2 regions of the Sinorhizobium garamanticum genome follow, and region 1 is predicted to be linked to the other one. Evidence: riboswitches for the same ligand, from Rfam matches in the RefSeq annotation. Region 1 holds a riboswitch; the other holds the start of a gene.

What was found. Region 1 has a riboswitch for cobalamin ahead of PZN02_RS12030 (CbtB domain-containing protein). Riboswitches for the same ligand answer to the same signal wherever they lie in the genome.
Region 2: linked by a shared signal. The riboswitch ahead of PZN02_RS01645 (aromatic ring-hydroxylating oxygenase subunit alpha) and the one ahead of PZN02_RS12030 (CbtB domain-containing protein) in region 1 are both predicted to bind cobalamin.

The regions. Positions count from the first base shown of each region.
Region 1 covers NZ_CP120373.1:2,581,356-2,584,963, reverse strand. The annotation lists gene PZN02_RS12040 (anthrone oxygenase family protein) at 39-515, opposite strand; gene PZN02_RS12035 (TetR/AcrR family transcriptional regulator) at 637-1,329, shown strand; cobalamin riboswitch at 1,328-1,594, shown strand; gene PZN02_RS12030 (CbtB domain-containing protein) at 1,638-1,814, shown strand; gene PZN02_RS12025 (CbtA family protein) at 2,050-2,838, shown strand; gene PZN02_RS12020 (ferric iron reductase) at 2,927-3,608, opposite strand, start outside.
Region 2 covers NZ_CP120373.1:330,809-334,416, forward strand. The annotation lists gene PZN02_RS01635 (glycoside hydrolase family 25 protein) at 1-15, shown strand, start outside; gene PZN02_RS01640 (FAD-binding oxidoreductase) at 42-1,136, opposite strand; gene PZN02_RS01645 (aromatic ring-hydroxylating oxygenase subunit alpha) at 1,139-2,383, opposite strand; cobalamin riboswitch at 2,491-2,690, opposite strand; gene PZN02_RS01650 (DUF6656 family protein) at 3,002-3,601, shown strand.

The DNA of each region.
Region 1 (3,608 bases):
TGGCGGGCTACCGCATGCTTCCCTAAATCGGAGCCGATCTAGCTCCGCGCGAAGCCGAGCACGAAGAGCGCCAGCGCTCCAATCGAGGTGACGGTCCGGACGTGATTCCACCAGACCCAATCGGTCAGGTATTGCTTCTGCCAGATCTCGCGGGCTGCCTCACCCGAAGCCGCCGCAAGCGCATCGTTCAACGGCACATTGAAGACCATCGTCACCAGCAGCGTTCCGACTACATAGGCAAGGCCGCCGGCCGCAAGCAACCAGCTGCCCTGCCCTCCAGAAAAGAAGGCAGCGCCGACGAGAATCAGCCCCAGAAGCGCCGTTCCCATGAAGGCGGTGAGAAAGAGCGGATTCTGGATCACCTCATTGATGGCGTTCATCGCGGCAATCCCTTGCTCGGGCGGCAACCGCGACAGGGCCTGCATGATGCACACCGAGAAGATGAAGAACAGGCCGGCCATCAGGCCGGATCCGATGATAGCGGCGAAAGCCAGAGCGGGTATCAGGGCAACCATCGCACAACACTCCAGTATCGGCTGCAGCCGGAACTGCTGGATAAAATATGAGTAAACCTCATATTTGCAAATGTGATAAATCCTCGTATTTTGCGAGTCAAGCAAAATGTGAGTGATACTCATGATTGACAAGCAAACTCCGGCCGTCGGGCCAACGGAAGGGCAACCAAGCCTGCGCCGCACGCCGAGCCAGAAGCGCAGCCGCGAGCGCGTCGAGCACATCCTTTCCTGCGCCACCGGGCTGATCGAGGAAAAAGGCAGCGACGCCATGCGCATGAGCGAGGTCGCGGAGACGGCCGGTATTTCCATCGGTTCGCTCTATCAGTACTTTCCCGACAAGGCGGCGATCGTGCGCACCCTTGCCGAACGCTACAATGCCGCCAGCCGGGACTGCATCGCGAGCGAGTTCGCTAAAGTCACTACCCTCGCCGAGTTGCGCAGCGCCTTTTCGGCGCTCTTCGACACTTACTACGACATGTTTCTCGCCGAGCCGGTGATGCGCGACGTCTGGTCGGCGATGCAGGCGGACAGAACCCTGCGCAAGATCGAACTCGCCGAAAGCCGGGCCAATGGACGCTTGCTTGCCGAAACCTGGGCAAGGGTTCAGCCGGAAACGCCGCGCCAAAGGATCGACGATGCCGCCTTCCTCATCATGCATCTTGGCGAATGCACGATGCGGCTCGCAGTCTCGGTCGACAGGCCGGAGGGCGACCGCATCGTCGCCGCCTTTAAGCACATGATCCTTCGTGAATTTGTCGCGGATGCAACGTCAGAAGCCGCAAGTTCAATTGACATCGCCCGAGGCCGACCCTAATCATCGGGGATCGATTGGTTCCCGGAAAACGAACGCGTTCCGGGAGTAAACGGGAACGTGACGGATGGACCCAAACTGGGCATCTCAATCACGGCCGACCCCGCGACTGTAGAGCGGCGTGAATTTGCTGTTCCGGAGCGATCCGGAAGAAGCCACTGGGAAAGACCGCGAGAGGGCGGTTCGATCCTGGGAAGGCGAGGCAAATCCTTGGTGAAGACCACCTGACGCCGTGAGCCAGGAAACCTGCCAAGCGATGCGGGCATAGTGCCCAACCCGGGAAACGTCCCAACGCCATCACGGAGGTTGTCATGGCTACGTCTACAGCTTCGAGCATTTCGCTCTCCCTTAACGATCGCCTGGTCGCGGGCATCTCCGCCCTGTTGATCGGCGCCTTCCTCGTCTTCGGTGCCGGCCTCGCGAATTCGGCCGTTCTGCACGATACGGCGCACGACACCCGCCATTCCTACGGCTTCCCCTGCCACTGATCGATGCCATGGAACGCACCTGGCGTTCCATCTCGAACAAAAGCGGATCGTTCCTCCGGCGGATAGCACGCGGGCGGAGTTGCCGTTTGGCATGCGCTCCGGCGTGCTCCGCCGGCGTTTTGCATCCACGGAAACCGGAAATGGCGCCGGCTGAGGCCCTTGCGCAGCGTTCGCGCGTCTTGAATGACGCGCCGCGCTCCCGAGCAGCCGCACGCCGGATTGAGGAAAACCGACAATGATCGTCAAGACACTTCTGGCCGCCATCGTGGCCGGGCTGATTGCCGGCGTCTTCATGACCGCCGCACAGGAAATGCGCGTCGTGCCGTTGATCCTGCACGCCGAGAAATATGAGGGCGAAGCGCCGGCGGCGGATCAGCCGGCAACGCAGGAGCCCGCAGCCGTTGGCCACGACCAGCATTCGTCGCTGATCGGCGCTTCGCCGCTTGGCGCGGCGCTTTCCGCGCTCTCGCCGGTCACGCCGGCCTATGCACATGAGCATGAGGGCGAGCACGAGGAAGGCGGCATCATGTTCGGCCTGAGCCGCTTCTCCGGCACGCTTCTCGCCAATCTCGTGACAGGCGCCGGATTTTCGCTGCTGCTTGCCGGCGTCAGCCTCGTGATCGGCTATCCGATCACGCTCGCGAACGGGGCGCTCTGGGGCGCCTTCGGATGGCTTGCCGTCCACTTGCTGCCAGCGATCGGGCTCCCTCCCGAGCTGCCGGGCTTCCCGGCGGCCGAACTCGGCGACCGCCAGGTCTGGTGGGCTGCGACCGCGCTGCTTTCGGCAGTTGGCCTCTATCTGCTGGCGCTGCGCCGCGAACTGGTCGCCAAGGTCGTGGGTCTCGCGCTCATCGCCGCACCGCAGATCTATGGCGCGCCGCAGCCGCTCGACATCTCCAGCAACGTGCCCGCCGTCCTTGGCGCGGAGTTCGCCGTCGCCGCGCTTGCGACCACCCTTGCCTTCTGGCTCGTACTCGGGGTGATTTCCGGCTTCATCAACGACCGGTTCGTCAACGCGCACTAACGGAGACCGGATCAAGGCGCCGCCGCGAATCTTTTCTCCCCGCTCGCGGGGAGAAGGCGAACGTCCCGCGAACAAGGGCCCCGAACACTCACCCTATTTGATCGCGAGCAGCCTCCAACAAATGCGCCCGCAATCGCTCGCGTCGGGCATCAGGCTCGAGCAATACGCAGCTGTCGCAATAGCTGCCGCCGTCCGTGCGGTAGTAGAGGCAGCACCCGCCGCGCATCCTGTAGATCCGCGAAAGATTTTTCCCGCCCGCCGCGGCGACTTCGATCATCTCGTAGCAAAGCGCATCGGAATGGAGCGGCGACCCCGAACGCCTGACGATCGCGAGCGCCTGCGCGATCGCCTCCGCCTCTGTTCCGCGCCGCCGTCCGACTTCGAGAAAGGCGCCTGCGACACTGTCGGCAGCGAGCCGCCATTGCGCGCGCAGCGACAGGCCACAGCGCCGCTTCAAGAGTGCGATCACCGGCTTCAGATGAGCAACAAAGAGATCGTGAAAAAGCGCGTCGGCATCCTCGGGGTCGCTTGCGGAGACTTGCCTCAGTCCCATGTAGAAATGAAATCGTCGGGCATCGACGACGCCTCCTTTGAGCGGACGCGCGTGTTGCTCGAAGCGCAACCCCGCAACATCCGGAACACGACCGCTGCAGAGATAGATGGCGGCGGCTGCGAGGCTGAGTTGATGGCTATAAAAGGCAATGAGATGCGCCGCCCGCACCTTGTCGTCCATCCCCGCGCCGAAGCGCTCCTGGTAGGAAAGACAAGTC
Region 2 (3,608 bases), 2.0 Mb from region 1:
GCGGAGCGGCGCTAAGGCCCCGTTCCAGGAAGCCGCGGCCCTTACGCCTCGATCTGCACGTCGCCGAGCGGCCGCGAGCAACAGGCAAGGATGTAGCCTTCCTCGATCTCGTCATCGAGAATGCCGCCATTGTGATTCATCTCGACATCGCCGGCGACCTTCATCACCCGGCATGTACCGCAGATGCCGCCCTCGCAGGCAGCGCCGATCCGGACGCCGTTGGCGCGGGCCGCCTGCAGGATGGTTTGACCTGGCACGACCGTCACGTCCTTGCCGCTCATGGTGAAGGTTACCCGCGCCGCCTCCGCCGAGGCCCCGGCGCCGGGTCCGGCGCGCACCGCAAGCTCCTCGGCCGCCGGTGCAGCGGCAGGCTGGAAGCTCTCTTCGTGATAGCGCACCATATCGAAGCCGGCGCCCTTCAGCATCTCCCTGACGCCGCGCATGAAGGGTTCAGGCCCGCAGCAAAACACCGTCCTCTCCAGGAAGTCCGGCGCGAGCAGAGGCAATTTCGTCGCATCGATGCGACCACGCAGCCCGTGCCAGCCGTGGCGCGCCTCATGACCTTCGACGAGAAACCCGAGATTGAGCCGCCGCATTTGCCGGGCGAGAACCTCCAGTTCGGAGCGAAACAGGAGATCCTCCGGCCGGCGCGCGCAGGAAATGAAGGTGACGTCCGTGTCGGGCGCGCAGTCCGCCATCCACCGCGTCATCGACATCATCGGCGTGACACCCGAGCCGGCCGAGACAAATAAGTATTTCTCACCCGGATGGCGAACGAAGCTGAAATCCCCGAGCGGCCCGAGCGCCTTCAGCCTCATGCCCGGTTTCAGATTGTCGAACATCCAGCGCGTGCCGATGCTGTCCGGCTGCGCCTTGACGGTAACGGCAACCGAGAGCGGACGGGATGGCGAGGATGACAGCGTGTAGGTGCGCATCACCGGTTCATCGCCGACGGGCAGTTCCAGCGTGACGAACTGCCCCGGCAGATAACGGAACCAGGCAGGTTTGTCCGAGCGGAAGGTGAAGGTCATCACGTCCGTGGTCTCGACCACGGACGATATGCATTCAAGCATATGCTGCCGATCGATCCACGGGTGCAACTCATCGAAATGGCGGAAGGAAGAGCCCATTTCCATGGTTATGCCACCCGCGAGAGAGGAGCTACGTCGCCCTGCAGCCGGCTCTGCATGAAGTTGCAGTACCATTCGACGAACTGCATCACGCCGCCCTCGTGCTCGGCCGAATACGGGCCTGGCTCATAGGCCGGCGAGCGGACGCCAAAGGCGTTTTCCTCGACGATCTGGCGATCCTGGTCGTTGGTCTCGGTCCAGACGTGGATGAGATCCTCGATGGTGTAGTCGACACCTTCGACGGCATCCTTGCTGACCAGCCATTTGGTGGTGACCTGCGTCAGTTCCGGCCCGAGCGGCAGCACGCGGAAGGTGATCGCGTGATCGCCGAGCACATGGTTCCAGGTGGTCGGGTAATGGAAGAGCAAGAGCGTGCCGATCCCGCGCTCGCTGACGCCCGCGGAAAGCTGTTTGCGGACCGCCGCGTGTCCGGACATGGTGTAGCTCTCAGCCCCGTTGATCAGCGGCATCCGCGTCATCCGGAACTGGCCGGTCGGCGCAATCCTGAAGGTGCTCGGAAGCCCCGCTGCCTCGCACCTTTCCCAATGGGAGCCGATCTCCGGATCATCCATCGCACCCTGGACACCGGTCACCGTCGGGGCTTCCGGGTAGGTGCGGCAAAGCTCCGGATGGTTGGCAGCGCAATGATAGCACTCGCGGTTATTCTCCCAGACAAGCTTCCAATTGCCCTTTTCGACGATCGTGCTCTCATAGGCGACCTTGGTTTCGCCAAGGCGATGCGGCGCGAGGTAGGCTGCGGCCGTTTCACGGAACGGCTGGAAGTCCATCGGCTGGTCGGCGAGGCTGATGAAGATGTAGCCGCCAACCGTTTCGCAATGGACAGGCTTCAGGCTGTGCTGAGCCGGGTCGAAGCCTTCGGGCATCTGCCGCGCGAAAAGCAGCTTGCCGTCCAGTTCGTAGGTCCACTGATGATAGGGACAGACGAGCTTGGCCGATGAGCCCTTGTGCTGCGTGCAGACGCGCGAGCCGCGGTGGCGGCAGGAATTGTGGAGCGCCCGGATCGTTCCCTGCCGGTCGCGGACGACAACGATCGGATAGTCGCCGACCTGAACGGTAAAGTAGTTCCCGGCTTTCGGAATTTCGCAGTCGTGGCCGATGAAAAGCCAGTCCCTGTACCAGATGTGCTCGAGGTCTTGCCGGTAATAATCCGGGTCGGTATAGAAGGCCCGGTCGAGGCTATAGCCCTCACGGCGGTTTGTGAGCCGGCGCAGCATATCGTTCTGAATGTCCATGTCCTGTCCTCGTTCATCAGTTCGGAGAGGCAGGACAGGAACCGACGCCGACAATGATGCCGGCGCGTCAAAGGCTCCGATCCGGCTGCCCGCCGCAACCAGTTACGGTCGATTTTCGTCCCAAGGCTGGTTTCCGGGCTCTGGAGCGGCCCCAGAGGGACCCGCCCGGCGCCTTCCCGGACACACCGTCCAGTGGCCTTTTGCCGTGGCTTTCGCTCCACCACCGTTGCGGGGGCAGCGCCGGGATCTGACCGGCTTCCCAATTCTCCGCCCTCCCTGGAGCGGCACCTTGAGTGTTCATATCTAAGCGCGCGCAGTGTCTTTCCATTTGCCGATTGACGACATCCGCTTCCGGAAAGACGACACGATATTCTCGTGTTCAATCGCGAAGCAGCCATCAAGATTATTCATTATAAACAATGTGATAGTGGAAAATTTAAGCAATTGGCGATTTTTTCGGCAGCGCCATCTCCGGCACGAAGTGGACCGGCCATTTTGCGACATCGTCCCGAGCGAGCGCCATCGACGAATGCGTTTGAAAAATCATCTGTTAACCGTGAGGGGCTAGCATTCCGAGACGGATCACTTCTTTTCGCGTGCAGGATGGCGCCGACGCTAATGGCAAAGCTCAGATATTATGACGCCGCCCCGAGAGCCTCGCTGCCGGCGCCGAGGACCACACCACATGCGGAGTTCCTCCGAACCGGACGGATCGACCGCCGACGGCACTGGGTAGCCGAGCAGCGGCGCTATCTGACACATGAGGAAGTCGCCGAGCGCACGGGGCGGAAACTGGCGGCGGCCGGAGAGACCACCCACAAGCGGCTCAACGCTTTCCATGCATCGATCCAGTTTCCGAGGATGATCTTTCACCGCACGCTGCCGAACAGTCCGCATCTCGGCTACTGCCATGTGACCGCCGCGAAAACGCATCTCGAGCCTTCTCACGACATCACCTGGGCCTTCTATTTCGCGAACTTCTTCTCCGATCTCGGTGACGAGACCCATTTCTTCGATCGAATACAGCGGCGTTATTCGCGTATGTACTTCGCCGTGGCCATCGAGCCCGGCGGAGACGAAGGGCAGATGGTCATCAACCGCAATGTACGGGGCAACGGCCTGATCTTCCGGACGCAGGACCCGAAGGTAGCGCTGAAGAACGTCCTGATGCTGGGTGCACGGGACGACGCGCTGCGCCAGATCATTCGCAGTCTCTGACCCAAGC